One region of the Actinoplanes oblitus genome, then DNA from elsewhere that is predicted to be linked to it. Evidence: riboswitches for the same ligand, from Rfam matches in the RefSeq annotation. Region 1 holds a riboswitch; each other region holds the start of a gene.

What was found. A riboswitch is a leader RNA that binds a small molecule or an ion and turns the genes downstream of it on or off. The one in region 1 is predicted to bind cobalamin.
Region 2: linked by a shared signal. The riboswitch ahead of Actob_RS29225 (VWA domain-containing protein) and the one ahead of Actob_RS02310 (ribonucleoside-diphosphate reductase subunit alpha) in region 1 are both predicted to bind cobalamin.
Region 3: linked by a shared signal. The riboswitch ahead of cobN (cobaltochelatase subunit CobN) and the one ahead of Actob_RS02310 (ribonucleoside-diphosphate reductase subunit alpha) in region 1 are both predicted to bind cobalamin.

The regions. Positions count from the first base shown of each region.
Region 1 is NZ_CP126980.1:506,213-510,690, forward strand. Features, by position in the region: gene Actob_RS02300 (hypothetical protein) at 1-1,003, shown strand, start outside; gene Actob_RS02305 (DUF6346 domain-containing protein) at 1,022-1,618, shown strand; cobalamin riboswitch at 1,671-1,877, shown strand; gene Actob_RS02310 (ribonucleoside-diphosphate reductase subunit alpha) at 2,004-4,370, shown strand; gene Actob_RS02315 (ribonucleotide-diphosphate reductase subunit beta) at 4,370-4,478, shown strand, end outside.
Region 2 is NZ_CP126980.1:6,473,219-6,477,696, forward strand. Features, by position in the region: gene Actob_RS29225 (VWA domain-containing protein) at 284-2,443, opposite strand; cobalamin riboswitch at 2,431-2,609, opposite strand; gene Actob_RS29230 (VOC family protein) at 2,672-3,022, opposite strand; gene Actob_RS29235 (SRPBCC family protein) at 3,038-3,556, opposite strand; gene Actob_RS29240 (ArsR/SmtB family transcription factor) at 3,553-3,870, opposite strand; gene Actob_RS29245 (citrate synthase) at 4,005-4,478, opposite strand, start outside.
Region 3 is NZ_CP126980.1:8,118,344-8,122,821, forward strand. Features, by position in the region: gene cobN (cobaltochelatase subunit CobN) at 1-1,584, opposite strand, end outside; cobalamin riboswitch at 1,620-1,739, opposite strand; gene Actob_RS36070 (precorrin-3B synthase) at 2,036-3,394, shown strand; gene Actob_RS36075 (precorrin-8X methylmutase) at 3,394-4,011, shown strand; gene Actob_RS36080 (precorrin-2 C(20)-methyltransferase) at 4,184-4,478, shown strand, end outside.

The DNA.
Region 1 (4,478 bases):
GCGCCCGCCCCTGACGGCGCCACCGGCGGAGACCAAATGGTATGAAGGCGCCGGCATCCTCGAAGCGGCGATGGGCATGACTGACAGCTTCACGGCAGGTGACTGGTTCGCCGGTACCGGCAACTTCGCTGTCCTGGGACTGAGTGCCCTCGGTGCGGTCATCGACCCGTTCCAGGCGGTCTTCGCGGCGGGCGTCGGCTGGCTGATGGAACATCTCGAACTTCTGCGCCAGCCGTTGGACTGGTTGGCCGGCGACCCGAAAGAGATCGAGGGTCACGCGACGACCTGGCGCGAGATGCGAATCCGTACCTACAAGACGGTGGAGTTCTTCGCAGGCCAGGTCGCTTCCAACACGGCGTCCTGGGAAGCGGAGGCAATCACCACGTACCGCGCGAAAGCAGCGGGAATGGCTGATGCCGTGCTCGCGCTCGGCGAGGTGGCCGGCGCCATGTCGGAGGCCACGCTGATCGCCGGGTCGATCGTGGGTGTGGTGCGCAACACCGTACGTGACCTGATCGCGGAGGTCGTCGGCGCGGCGATCTCGAAGGCGGTGCAGGCACTGCTGGTCGTGACGATTCCCAAGGTTCTGGCCGAAGTTGCGCTGCTGGTCGCCAAATACACCGGACGGATCACCCGGGTTCTGCAGCGACTCACCGAGGCCATCGCCGAGCTCGGCGGCAAACTTCCGATGGTGGCGGCGGTCTGTTCCCGGGTCAGAACCCTCATGGACGATGCCGTCTTCGGGTCGGTGTTCCTGAACTCGGCCAAGCTGGCCGAGGCGGACGGTTATCTCGCGGACAGTGAGGGCGCTCGGGCCGCGTTCAAGGCGGCATACCGGGCGTTCGACCAGGCCGACGAAGCCGTCTACGGTACGAAAGCAAAGGTCGCCGTGGATGCCCTGCGAGAAGGAATCAAGGGCAACAGCCTCCAGAACGGTAGTGCCACCGGAGATGCGATTCGCAAAGGCGGATCGGCGCAACCGCACATTGAAATTCCGCAATGAGGTGCAAAGGGGTGCGTGATGACTGATGAGAACCGCGCGGCCTACCGCAAGCGCCGCATGGCGGAGATCCTGGCGGAAGCCGAGGCCAACCGTGCCCGGTCGCGTGCTGCGCGGAAGGCGGCGGAGGCGGTCGAGTATGGGCCTCTCGCGTGGTTGCGCACTGTCCTGTTGGCTCTTGGTCTCTTGGCCGTCTCATTCCTGCTGATAGCCACCGCGATGACCGTCTCCCGCTTCACCGGTGCCGACTTCGCCGACGCTGATCGGACCGGGGTGGCCACGGTCGAGCGCTGCGAGCGTCGCGGGCCCGTCAGTCTGAGTGGATTCGGCTATTACAACGTCTGCACCGTGTCGATCGGATGGAGTGGAAGGTCCTCCGTGAAGATCGACAAGCCGGGTTTCTTCACTGACGAGAAACCCGGTGACACCTTCACGATCGGCGAGAACCCGGGCAGCCGGGGCCGTGTCGGGTATTCCCGTGCCGAGGTACCCGATCGTGGGTGGGTCACCTTCATCGGCGTGGTGATCTTCGGCGCCGGCCTGATTCCCGTCCTCTTCGTTGTCGCCCTCGTTTGGGAGGGGATGCGGAGGCTGTTCCGCCGTCGGCAACGTCCGTGAGGGGCGCGCGACACACCATGTGGCGTTGCGCTGCGTGTGGCGTACCCATATATAGTCTGCGATCGCAGCTGGTTCGGCCGCTCCCCGGAGCGGCCGAGGCAAGAGGGAATCCGGTGTGAGACCGGGACTGCCCCGCAGCGGTGAGTGGGAACGACCGCCGTCATGAAGCACTGGGCCGGGGAGGCCTGGGAAGCGACGGCCAGTAGGCATGAGCGATGCGCCCGCGAGTCCGAAGACCTGCCAGCGCGCCGCACGCGACCGTGTGCGGCGGTCGAAGGCCGCGTGGGACGGCCGACGCCTCGTGCTCCGCGCATGCCCGCATGCCCGGAGGCTGGTGTCTTCCCGCGCGTGCTCCGGCCGTGTTGACTCGCGAGGGAAGAGGGCCATGACGCTCACGCCGGAAAAGACGACAGTCCCGGACCAGCGCCGCCAGGTGATGCGGGTACGCAAGCGCGACGGCGAGCTGGTGCCGGTGGACCTGAACCGGATCGTCGCGGCGGTGGAGCGGTGGACCGCCGGGCTGGACGAGGTCGACCCGCTGCGGGTGGCCACCAAGACGATCAGCGGTCTCTACGACGGCGCCACCACGGAGGAGCTGGACAAGCTCTCCATCCAGACGGCGGCCGAGCTGATCGGCGAGGAGCCGCAGTATTCCAAGCTGGCCGCCCGCCTGCTCATCGACCTGGTGTCGCAGGAGGTCCGCGAGCAGGGCGTCACCAGCTTCGGCGAGTCCATCGCGCTCGGGCACGAACAGGGCCTGATCGGCGACGACACCCTCGCCTTCGTCACGAAGTTCGGTGCCGAGCTGGACGCGGCGATCGACCTGAGCGCGGATCTCCGCTTCGAGTACTTCGGCCTGCGCACCGTCGCCGACCGCTACCTCCTGCGCCACCCGACCAAGCGCATCCCGATCGAGACCCCGCAGTACTGGCTGCTCCGCGTCGCCTGTGGCCTGTCGGCCAACCCGGACGAGGCGATCGGCTTCTACCGCCTGATGTCGAGCCTCGCCTACCTGCCCAGCTCGCCCACGCTGTTCAACTCGGGCACCCGGCACACCCAGATGTCGAGCTGCTTCCTGGTCGACTCGCCGAAGGACGAGCTGGACTCGATCTACGAGCGGTACCACCAGGTCGCCAAGCTGTCGAAGTTCTCCGGCGGCATCGGCATCGCCTGGTCCCGGGTCCGCGGCCGGGGCGCCCTGATCCGGGGCACCAACGGCAGGTCCAACGGCATCGTCCCGTTCCTGAAGACGTTGGACGCCGGGGTCGCCGCCGTCAACCAGGGTGGCCGGCGCAAGGGCGCGGCCTGCGTCTACCTGGAGCCGTGGCACCCGGACATCGAGGAGTTCCTGGAGCTGCGGGACAACACGGGAGAGGAGTCCCGGCGTACGCATAATCTGAATCTGGCCAACTGGATCCCGGACGAGTTCATGCGCCGGGTCGAAGCCGACGAGGACTGGCACCTGATCGATCCGTCGGACGCTCCGGAATTGCCGGATCTGTTCGGGGAGGCGTTCGCCGACGCGTACCGAAAAGCGTCTGGGAAAGCAGTTAAAACGGTCAAGGCTCGGGACCTCTACGGGCGGATGATGCGGACGCTGGCGCAGACCGGCAATGGCTGGATGACGTTCAAGGATCGGTCGAACGCGCTGTCCAACCAGACCGGCGCGCCGGGCAACACCATTCACCTGTCCAACCTGTGCACCGAGATCCTCGAGGTGAACAGCGACGACGAGACGGCCGTCTGCAACCTCGGCTCGATCAACCTGGGCGCGCACACCACCGCCGGCGGGGTGGACTGGGAGCGGCTGCGGGAGACCGTGCGCACCGCTGTGGTCTTCCTGGACCGGGTGATCGACATCAACTACTACCCGTCGCGGCAGGCGGCCGCGTCGAACCCGCGCTGGCGCCCGGTCGGTCTCGGGCTGATGGGGCTGCAGGACGCGTTCTTCACGCTGCGGCTGCCGTTCGACTCGGCCGAGGCGAAGGAACTCTCCACCCGGGTCCAGGAGGAGATCTTCCTGACCGCGCTGGAGACGTCGGCAGGGCTAGCCGCCGAGTTCGGGCCGCACCCGTCGTTCGCCGAGACGCGGGCCGCCCGCGGGCAGCTGCACCCGGAGCTCTGGGGGGCGACCGTCAGCCAGGACGCGCGGTGGGCCGCCGTCAAGGAGCGGATCGCGGCGCACGGCCTGCGCAACTCGCTGCTGATCGCGATCGCCCCGACCGCGACCATCGCGTCCATCGCCGGCTGCTACGAGTGCATCGAGCCGCAGGTCTCCAACCTGTTCAAGCGCGAGACCATGTCCGGCGAGTTCCTGCAGATCAACACCTATCTGGTACGCGAGCTGAAGTCCCGTGGCCTGTGGAACGCGGGTGTCCGGGAGCAGATCAAGCGGGCCGAGGGATCGGTGCAGGAGATCGCCGCGCTGCCGGCCGACGTGCGGGAGATCTTCCGGACCGCGTGGGAGCTGCCCCAGCGTGCCCTGATCGACCTGGCCGCCGCGCGGGCGCCGTTCATCGACCAGTCCCAGTCGCTGAACCTGTTCCTGGCGGCGCCGACCATCGGCAAGCTGTCGTCGATGTACCTCTATGCCTGGAAGTCCGGGCTGAAGACGTCGTACTACCTGCGCTCGCGGCCGGCGACGCGCATCCAGCAGGCCACCGTGGCGGTGCCCGCCCTGGTGACCATCGGCGACGCCGAGGCGCTGGCCTGCTCCCTGGAAAACCCCGAATCGTGTGAGGCGTGCCAGTGATGTTGCTCGACCCCGGAATGGACCTGACCCTGCGGCCGATGAAGTATCCGCACTTCTTCGACCGGTTCAAGGACGCCATCAAGAACACCTGGACGGTCGAGGAGGTCG
Region 2 (4,478 bases), 3.8 Mb from region 1:
GCCGGTACAGCGGGCCGCCCACCAGCCGCGCCCGGCTCCCCGGTACACCAGACCGCCCGCCGTCGTCGGGTTTCCACATCGGCGCTTCGTCCACAGGCTGCCTGTCGCCGCCCCCGGCCCTCCGCCACACTGCTCTGCGGGGGCTCCCCCGGAGAGGGCGGGCCGTGGGAGCGAGCGGTCCGGGAGAGCGAGTCCACCAGCCACCGCGCCACGATCGACCAGCACCCTGCGCCGACCACGCCGGAAACGGCGAACCCCGATCGGCAACCCGCCCTTCCGCCCCTCAGGCCACCCGGCGATAGGCGCGATCCGCCGGCACCGCACCGCCCCCCGGACGACCTCGCCCGGCAGCCGCCTCCAACCGCTCCAGCGGCATCACGTCGGCCTGCAGCGCGGCCGCCAGCCGGCGGGCCAGGCCCAGCCGGATCGGGCCGGACTCGCAGTCGACGACCACGGTGGCCACCCCGGCGAGGGCCGGTGCCAGCAGCAGCGGGTCCGGGCCGCTGGTGGCCCGGCCGTCGGTGACCACGATCAGCAGCGGCCGGCGGCGCGGGTCGCGGCGGCGTTCGGTGGCGATGGTGCGGGCGGCGGCGCGCAGGCCGGCGGCGAGCGGGGTACGGCCACCGGTGCGCAGGGCCGCGAGCCGCATGACGCCGACCTCGTGGCTGGAGGTCGGCGGCAGCACCACGTCGGCGTCGGCGCCCCGGAACGTGATCATCCCGATCCGGTCGCGTCGCTGGTAGGCGTCCCGGAGCAGGGACAGCACGGCGGTCTTGACCAGGGTCATCCGCTTGCGGGCGGCCATCGAGCCGGAGGCGTCCACGACGAAGAGCACCAGGTTCGCCTCCCGGCCGACGTGGATCGCCTCGCGCAGGTCCCGTGGCTCGACGCCGAGCAGGCCACCGGCGCCGCCGGTGGCACGGCCGCGGCCGGTGGCGAGGGCACCGCGGTGCAGCGCGGCCCGGAGTGTGGCGGGCAGGTGCGGCGCGCCGGCCAGTTTGCCGACCGGCTTGCGGGAGCCGATGACCCGGCCCCGGCGGGCGTAGGCAGGGGACCGCTTGCCGGTGTGGCCACCGTCGCCCCGGGCGGCGATGCGCAGCGTGCGGGGCCGGAACGCGGCACCGGCCTGGGCGGGTGCCGCCGCCTGGCCGTCACCTGGCGCCGCGCCGGGACCCGAGTCCGGCGGGGTGCCGGCAGGCATCGGGGTGTCGGCGGCGGCCGGGGCGCCGCCCTGCGGACCGCCGGGCGGGCTGCCACCGCCGGGACCGCCGCCCGGGCCGCGGTCGTCCGGACCGCCGGGGTCACCGTCCGGACCGCCGTCCGGGTCGTCGTCCGGCCGCGGGTCGTCGGGGGTCTCGCCCGCGGCCTCCTCCCGGGCCTGCCGGTCGGCTTCGGCCAGGGCCTGGTCGAGTTTCTCCTCGTCGGTGCCGGGCGGGTCGAGCGGATCGGTCCGGCGGCGGTGCGGCAGGGCCAGGCGGGCCGCGTCGCGGACATCCTCGGCGGTGACCCGGTCGCGGCCGTGCCAGGCGGCCAGGGCGACGGCGCAGCGGGCCACCACGATGTCCGCGCGCATGCCGTCGACCCCGTAGGCCAGGCAGACCCGGGCGATACGGTCCAGTTCGGCGTCGGGCAGCACGACGGCCGGCAGGATGGCGCGGGCGGCGGCGATCCGGGCGGCGTACTCCCGCTCGTCGGCGGCGAAGCGGGCGGCGAACCCGGCCGGGTCCAGCTCGTACGCCAGGCGGCGGCGGACCACCTCGGCGCGCTGGGTGGCGTCGCGTGGGGCGGCGACCGTGACCACCAGGCCGAACCGGTCGACCAGCTGGGGGCGGGGTTCGCCCTCCTCCGGGTTCATCGTGCCGACCAGCAGGAAGCGCGCGGCGTGCTTGACCGAGACGCCGTCGCGCTCGACGTGGGCGCGGCCCATCGCGGCGGCGTCCAGGAGCAGGTCGACCAGGTGGTCCGGCAGGAGGTTGACCTCGTCGACGTAGAGCACACCGCGGTGGGCGGCGGCGAGCAGCCCCGGTTCGTACGCCTTGACGCCGTCGGCCAGGGCGCGCTGGATGTCGAGGGTACCGACGACCCGGTCCTCGGTGGCGCCGACCGGTAGCTCGACGAGGCTGGCCGGGCGGTGCGCGGCGGGGGTGTCGGCGGTGTGCGGGCCGTCCGGGCAGTCCGGGTCGGGCGCGGCCGGGTCGCAGGCGAAGCGGCAGCCACGGACCACCGTGACCGGTGGGAGCAGGGCGGCGAGGGCCCGGACGACGGTGCTCTTGGCGGTGCCCTTCTCGCCGCGGACCAGGACGCCGCCGACGGCCGGGGAGACCGAGGTCAGCAGCAGGGCGAGGCGTAGGTCGTCGAGGCCGACCACGGCGGAGAACGGGTACGGAGTCGTCACAGGGTGTTCCCTCCCGGCGGGTGTCCACGCCCGCGCGTCGGCTGTCACGAGCGGCCGGAGTCTCCTGACTCCCGGATCGCCGTTTCCCGCTCACCTTCCGGCCCGGCGGGCCGTGGCGTGCTGATCGCGTCAGCGGGTCGCTCCCCGGTCACAGTGGCGGGACCGTCCCGGATTCGCACCGGGTTCCTCCGCAACCGCTCGAGGTCCCATCTTTCCGACCGCGGGCCGGGCCCGTCAAACGACGACCAGCGAGATCACACCGGCCGCCCCGGGCCGTCAGACCGAGACCAGGCAGAGCACGTGCCCGTCGGGGTCGGTGAGCACCGCCTGCCGCTCGCCCCACGGCTGGTCCTCCGGCGCGTCGATCACGGTGGCCCCGGCCTTCTCCGCCGCGGCGGTCACCGCGTCGACGTCGTCCACCCGGAAGCTGATCGCCACCCCGGCCAGCCCCGAGGTCGGCGGCCGCCGGTGCAGCATCAGCTCGGTGGTCGTGCCGGGAACGGTGAGCGTCACGAGGTCCCCGAACGCCGACTTCTCGGCGAGACCGAACACCTCCTGATAGAGAGCCCGGCTCCGGGCCAGGTCCGCTACCGACACGATAAGGCGCTGAAGTCCGATTACGGTCATGATCGCGACCCTAGACTACTGATTCCGCCCGGCGAAGACGGCGGCGTAGTGGTCGCGCAGTCTCTCCCAGCCGTGGTTCATCGCGTCCCGGCCACGGATCGCGGTGACCTCCTCGCCCGCCAGCAACCTGCCCAGCACGTCCGCGCAGAGGTGCCAGCCGGCCGCGACCATCGCGTCCATGTCCCGATCGGCCAGCGTGTGCCGCAACGTCAGCCGGGTACCGCCCTCGGCCGGCTCCAGCTCCCAGCGCAGCAGGTCCTCGCCCCAGGTGTACTCCAGCAGGTGCGGCGGCTCGACCCGGCGCACCTGCGCGGGCAGCGCGGTGCGCTCGTCGCCGTCGGCCATGGTCAGGGTGGCGGGGCCGGTCTCGGTCAGCGGGCGCGAGGCGGTGAAGGGCGCCCAGCGGTCGAGCCGGTCCGGGTCGACCAGCGCGGGCCACACCTGCTCGGGCGGCTGGCGCAGCTCGCGGATGAAGATCAGGGTCCAGCGGTCGCCGTCGGCGACCACGCTGGCCTCGGTGAGCGGTCCGGTCACGGTTCCCCCTCCGATGTTGTCGACGCGAGATGTCTGTCCAGGGCGTCCAGGTGGCTTTCCCACAATTTCCGGTACGGCCGCAGCCACCCGTCCAGCGCCCGGAACGGCGCCGCCTCGAGGCGGTAGATCCGCTGCTGGGCCTGCGCGCGCACGGAGACCACGCCGGCCTCGCGCAGCACCCGCAGGTGTTTGGAGACCGCCGGCTGGCTCATGCCGAGCGCGCCGACCAGGTCGCTCACGCTCGCCTCGCGGGTCAGCAGCGCGTCGACGATGCGCCGGCGGGCCGGTTCGGCGAGCACCTCCAGGACGTCCACACCCCCAACATGCCGCTCCGGAAATATAACTGTCAAGGCATGTTCAGTGCCGAAAAACGCCCCACCGGAGAACCGGTGGGGCGCCGTTCGACAGTCCGGGTCGGGCTCCGCCTCCGAGTCCGCGCCGGACCCTCTCAGCGCTGCGACATCGGCACGAAGTCGCGCACCGGCGAGCCGGTGTAGATCTGCCGCGGGCGACCGATCTTGTTGGCCGGGTCGTGCATCATCTCCTGCCACTGGGCGATCCAGCCCGGCAGGCGACCGATCGCGAACAGCACCGTGAACATCTTCGTCGGGAAACCCATGGCCTTGTAGATCAGGCCGGTGTAGAAGTCGACGTTCGGGTACAGCTTGCGGGAGACGAAGTAGTCGTCGCGCAGTGCGATCTCCTCGAGCTGGAACGCGATGTCCAGCAGCGGGTCCGGCGTCTCCAGGGTCGAGAGCATCTCCTGGGCGGCCTTCTTGACGATGGCGGCGCGCGGGTCGTAATTCTTGTAGACCCGGTGGCCGAAGCCCATCAGCTTGACGCCCTTTTCCTTGTTCTTCACCCGGGTGACGAACGAGTTGACGTCGCCGCCGTCCTTGCGGATCTGCTCGAGCATCTCGAG
Region 3 (4,478 bases), 2.2 Mb from region 1:
GTCGGTGCCGTCGGACGCGGACATCCCCACGTTCTTGCCGGGCAGCCACTCCAGGTTGCCGTGCTTGCCGACGTGCACCACGGCGTGCGCGCCGAACTCGTCGGCCAGCCAGCGGTAGGCGGCCAGGTAGTGGTGGCTGGGCGGCAGGTCGGGGTCGTGGTAGATGGCGACCGGGTTGGCCCCGAAGCCGCGCGGCGGCTGCACCATGACGACGATGTTCTCGTCGCGCAGCGCGGCCAGCACGATGTCGCCGTCGTCGACGTACAGCTCACCGGGCGGCGGGCCCCAGTGCCGCTCGACGCTCTCCCGGAAGTCCTCGGGGAGGGTGTCGAACCAGGACGTGTACCTGGCTGCCGGAATCCGCACGGGATTTCCGGACAGCTGCTCCTCGGTCAGCCAGTCCGGGTCCTGACCGCCGGCCGCGATCAGCGTGTGGATCAGGCCGTCGCCGTCGTAGTCGATGAAGTTCCCGACTTTGTAGCCCCTGTCGCGCAGCGCCGCGAGCAGCGCGACAGTCGACGCCGGGGTGTCCAGCCCGACCGCGTTGCCGATCCGCGAGTGCTTGGTCGGATAGGCCGACAGCATCAGCGCGATCTTCCGCTCGGCCGGCGGGACGTGCCGGAGCCGGGCGTGCGCCACGGCGATCCCGGCCACCCGCGCCGCGCGCTCCGGGTCGGCGACGTAGACCGACAGCCCGTCCGGGTCGATCTCCTTGAACGAGAACGGCACCGTGATGATCCGGCCGTCGAACTCCGGGATCGCCACCTGGGTCGCGGCGTCGAGCGGGGTGAGGCCGTCGTCGCTGGCCTCCCAGGCGGTCCGCGAGCTGGTCAGGCAGAGACCCTGGAGGATCGGCACGTCCAGGTCGGCCAGCACGCCGACGTCCCAGGCCTCGTCGTCGCCGCCGGCGCTCGCGGTGGCGGGGCGGGTGCCGCCGGCCGCCAGGACGGTGACCACCAGGGCGTCCGCTGTGCGCAGCTCGGCGAGGAGCTCGGGCGGTGCGGTGCGCAGCGAGGCCGTGAAGATCGGGAGGGGGCGGCCGCCCTTGGCCTCGATGGCCTGGCAGAGCGCCTCGACGAAGGCGGTGTTGCCGGCCATGTGGTGGGCGCGGTAGTAGAGCACCGCGACCGTCGGAGCGGGCGCGGTCGTCTCGGCCGGGGTCCGCCGCAGGAGGCCCCACTGCGGGCTCTCGGTCGGCGGCGCGAAGCCGTTGCCGGTGAGCAGCACGGTGTCGGAGAGGAAGTCGTGCAGCGCGACGAGGTTGTCCGCACCGCCCTGCGCGAGGTAGGTGTGCGCGTCGGCGGCGATACCGGCCGGGATGGTGGAGAGCTTCATCAGGTCGGCGTCCGGCAGCATCTCGCCGCCCAGGACGACCACGGGGATGTCGCCGCCGAGCAGCGCGTCCAGCCCCTCCTCCCACGCGCGGCGGCCGCCGAGGATGCGGACCACCACCAGCTCCACCCCGTCGAGCAGGGCGGGCAGGTCGGCGACACCGGTGCGGGCCGGGTTGGCCAGCCGCCAGGCCGAGCCGCTGGCCCGGGCGCTGAGCAGGTCCGTGTCAGACGTCGACAGCAGCAGAAACACGCGTGCGCTCCCCCTCGGGGTCCGCGCCCCGGGTAGTAAGAGATCAACGGCGACCGGAGTTCCTGGCTCCCGGGCAGTGGCGCCCGGTGACAGTGGCGGGACCGCGCCGGACTCGCACCGGCTTCCTCCGCGGCGTCGCCGCTCGATTCACTTGTTCCGGTACACGCTATCGGACGGCCGGGGGCGGCTGGTCCGCGACGCCACTGAGGGTGCGGCCTGCCCGGTTTGTTCCCGCCGCGCCGCCCTCGCGCTCACCGCCCTGCCCCGCTCGCTCCGTCCCTGCCGCGCCTCCGCCGCGTCACGCTCACCGCGCCCATCTCGCCGTCATGCCGCGCCGGCTGCCCTTCGCTGCGCTGCTCGGCCGGAGTGGAGTGTGACGCCGCTGACGAAGTTGTGATGCTGCCGACCCGAGATGGCGTTGTTGTCGGCGGCCGCCCGTAGTATCCGGGCCGTGACAGCCCACCGACAGTCCGACACCGACGCCTGCCCCGGCGCGCTGCGGTTGCATGCCGCTGCCGACGGGCTGCTGGCGCGCGTCCGGCTGCCCGGTGGCCTGCTGACCGGCGCCCAGCTCGGCCTGCTCGGCGAGCTCGCGGAGGAGTTCGGCGACGGCCGCCTGGAGTTGACCTCCCGGGCAAATCTGCAGCTCAGAGCGCTGAAAGAGGGCGACGCCGCGCGGTTGGCCGATCGCTTGCGCGATGCGGGGCTGCTGCCGTCACCGACCCACGATTCGGTACGCAACATCGCCGCCCCACCACTCGCCGACGCCCGCGTGCGGGAGTTGGTGGCGGAGCTGGACGCCGCGATCCGCGCCGATCCGGAGCTGGCCCGGCTGCCCGGCAAGTTCCTGTTCGCGATCGGTGAGGTGCCGCTCGCGGCCGATGTCGCGGCGATCCCCGGTCCGGCGGGCGCGTTCGCGCTCCGGTTCGGCGGGCGCGACACCGGGCTGCGGGTGGATGCCGGCGCGGTGGTGCGGGCGCTGGTCGTGAGCGCGCACGCGTTCCTCGCCGAGCGGGAGGAGCAGCGGAGTGGCAAGGGTGCCGCGTGGCGGTTGCGGGAGCTGGCCGACGGGCCGGGGCGGGTCTCGGCGCGGGTCGTGGAAACGCTCGGTTTGGCGCCGGTGGCGGCGAGCCGGCCGGTCACCCTCAGCGGACCGCCGGGGGCGGCGGCCGGGGACGTGAACGCGGCGGTGCTGGTCGGCGTGGTGACCGATGGCGATCAGTGCGCGGCGGGGGCTTTGGTGCCCTTGGGGCGGCTCGAGGGCACCCAGACGAGAGTCTTGGCGGAGGCCAAGCGGCTGGTCGTCACGCCGTGGCGCGGTGTCCTGGTGCCCGGTCTCACCGCTGCCGAGGCGGCGTCCTGGACCGAGCGGCTGGCCGCGGCGGGGCTGGTGGTGACCGCGACGTCCCGGTGGACCGGGGTGACGGCCTGCGCGGGGCGGCCCGGGTGTGCGAAATCGCTGGCCGACGTGCGGTCCGACGCCGAGGCGGCGAGCCGGTTCGTGGCCGGGCTGCCGGTGCACTGGGTGGGCTGCGAGCGAGCGTGCGGGAGCCCGGCGGGCGCGCACGTGCGGGTCGAGGCGACCGGCGCCGGTTACGCGGTGACCCGCAGGTCCGCTGACGGCCTGCTGACCGAGAGCGCCCAGGCGGTCGATTCGCCGCTCCGGCAAGCCGAGGCGGCCCGCTCCGGACCGGAGACGGGACTCCCGGTGAACCGGCTGCCGGAGGCGGCGACCGACGGCACGGGACAGACGGTGACATTCCCGGTGGATCCGCTGGGGGACGTGGTGGCGGGGGCGAGGAGAGGCTGATGGATTACGAACGGGACGGCGCGGAGATCTATCGGCGGTCGTTCGCCACGATCCGGGCCGAGGCGGACCTGGGCGGCCTACCGGCCGACGTCGCGCGGGTGGTGGTTCGGATGATCCACGCGTGCGGGATGGTGGACCTGGTGCGGGATGTCCGGTTCAGCCCAGGTGTGGCGATCGCCGCGCGGAAGGCGCTGCTGGACGGGGCGCCGATCCTCTGTGACGCCGAGATGGTGGCTTCCGGGGTGACCCGCTCGCGGCTGCCCGCCGGGAACGACGTGGTCTGCATGTTGCGCGACCCCGGCGTACCGGAAATCGCCGCACGCATCGGGAACACCCGCAGCGCCGCGGCCCTCGATCTCTGGGGTGACCGCCTCGGCGGTGCCGTGGTGGCTGTCGGCAACGCGCCGACGGCGCTGTTCCGGCTGCTGGAGATGGTGGCGGCCGGTGCGCCGCGGCCGGCGGCGGTGATCGGCATCCCGGTCGGCTTCATCGGCGCTGCCGAGTCGAAGGAGGCGCTGGCCGAGTCCGGTCTGGAATACCTGATCGTCCGAGGCCGCCGGGGCGGCAGCGCGATGACAGCGGCCGCGGTGAACGCCCTGGCCTCGGAAGCGGAGTGACGAGCGGCGCGGCGGCCGGGGTGGGCCCCGGGACCGGAATGACGAGCGGCCCAGCCGCCGGGGCGGACCTCGGGAGCGGAATGGCGACCGGGGTGCGGCGGCGACTGGTAAGCGGAATGACGGATGGCAGGGCGGCGGGGCGATGACCGGCGTCGCGGGAGTGGAACGGGACATGACGAACGACGTGGTTCGCGGGCGGCTCTACGGGGTGGGGCTCGGGCCCGGTGACCCGGAACTGGTGACGGTCAAGGCGGCGCGGCTGATCGGGGCGGCCGACGTGATCGCCTATCACGCGGCGCGGCACGGGCGCAGCAACGCCCGGGCGATCGCTGCCGGGTACCTGCGGGACGGGCAGATCGAGGAGGCGCTGATCTACCCGGTGACCACCGAGACGACCGATCACCCGGGTGGTTACCAGGGCGCCATCGACGAGTTCTACGAGCGGGCCGCGGCCCGGCTCGCCGCGC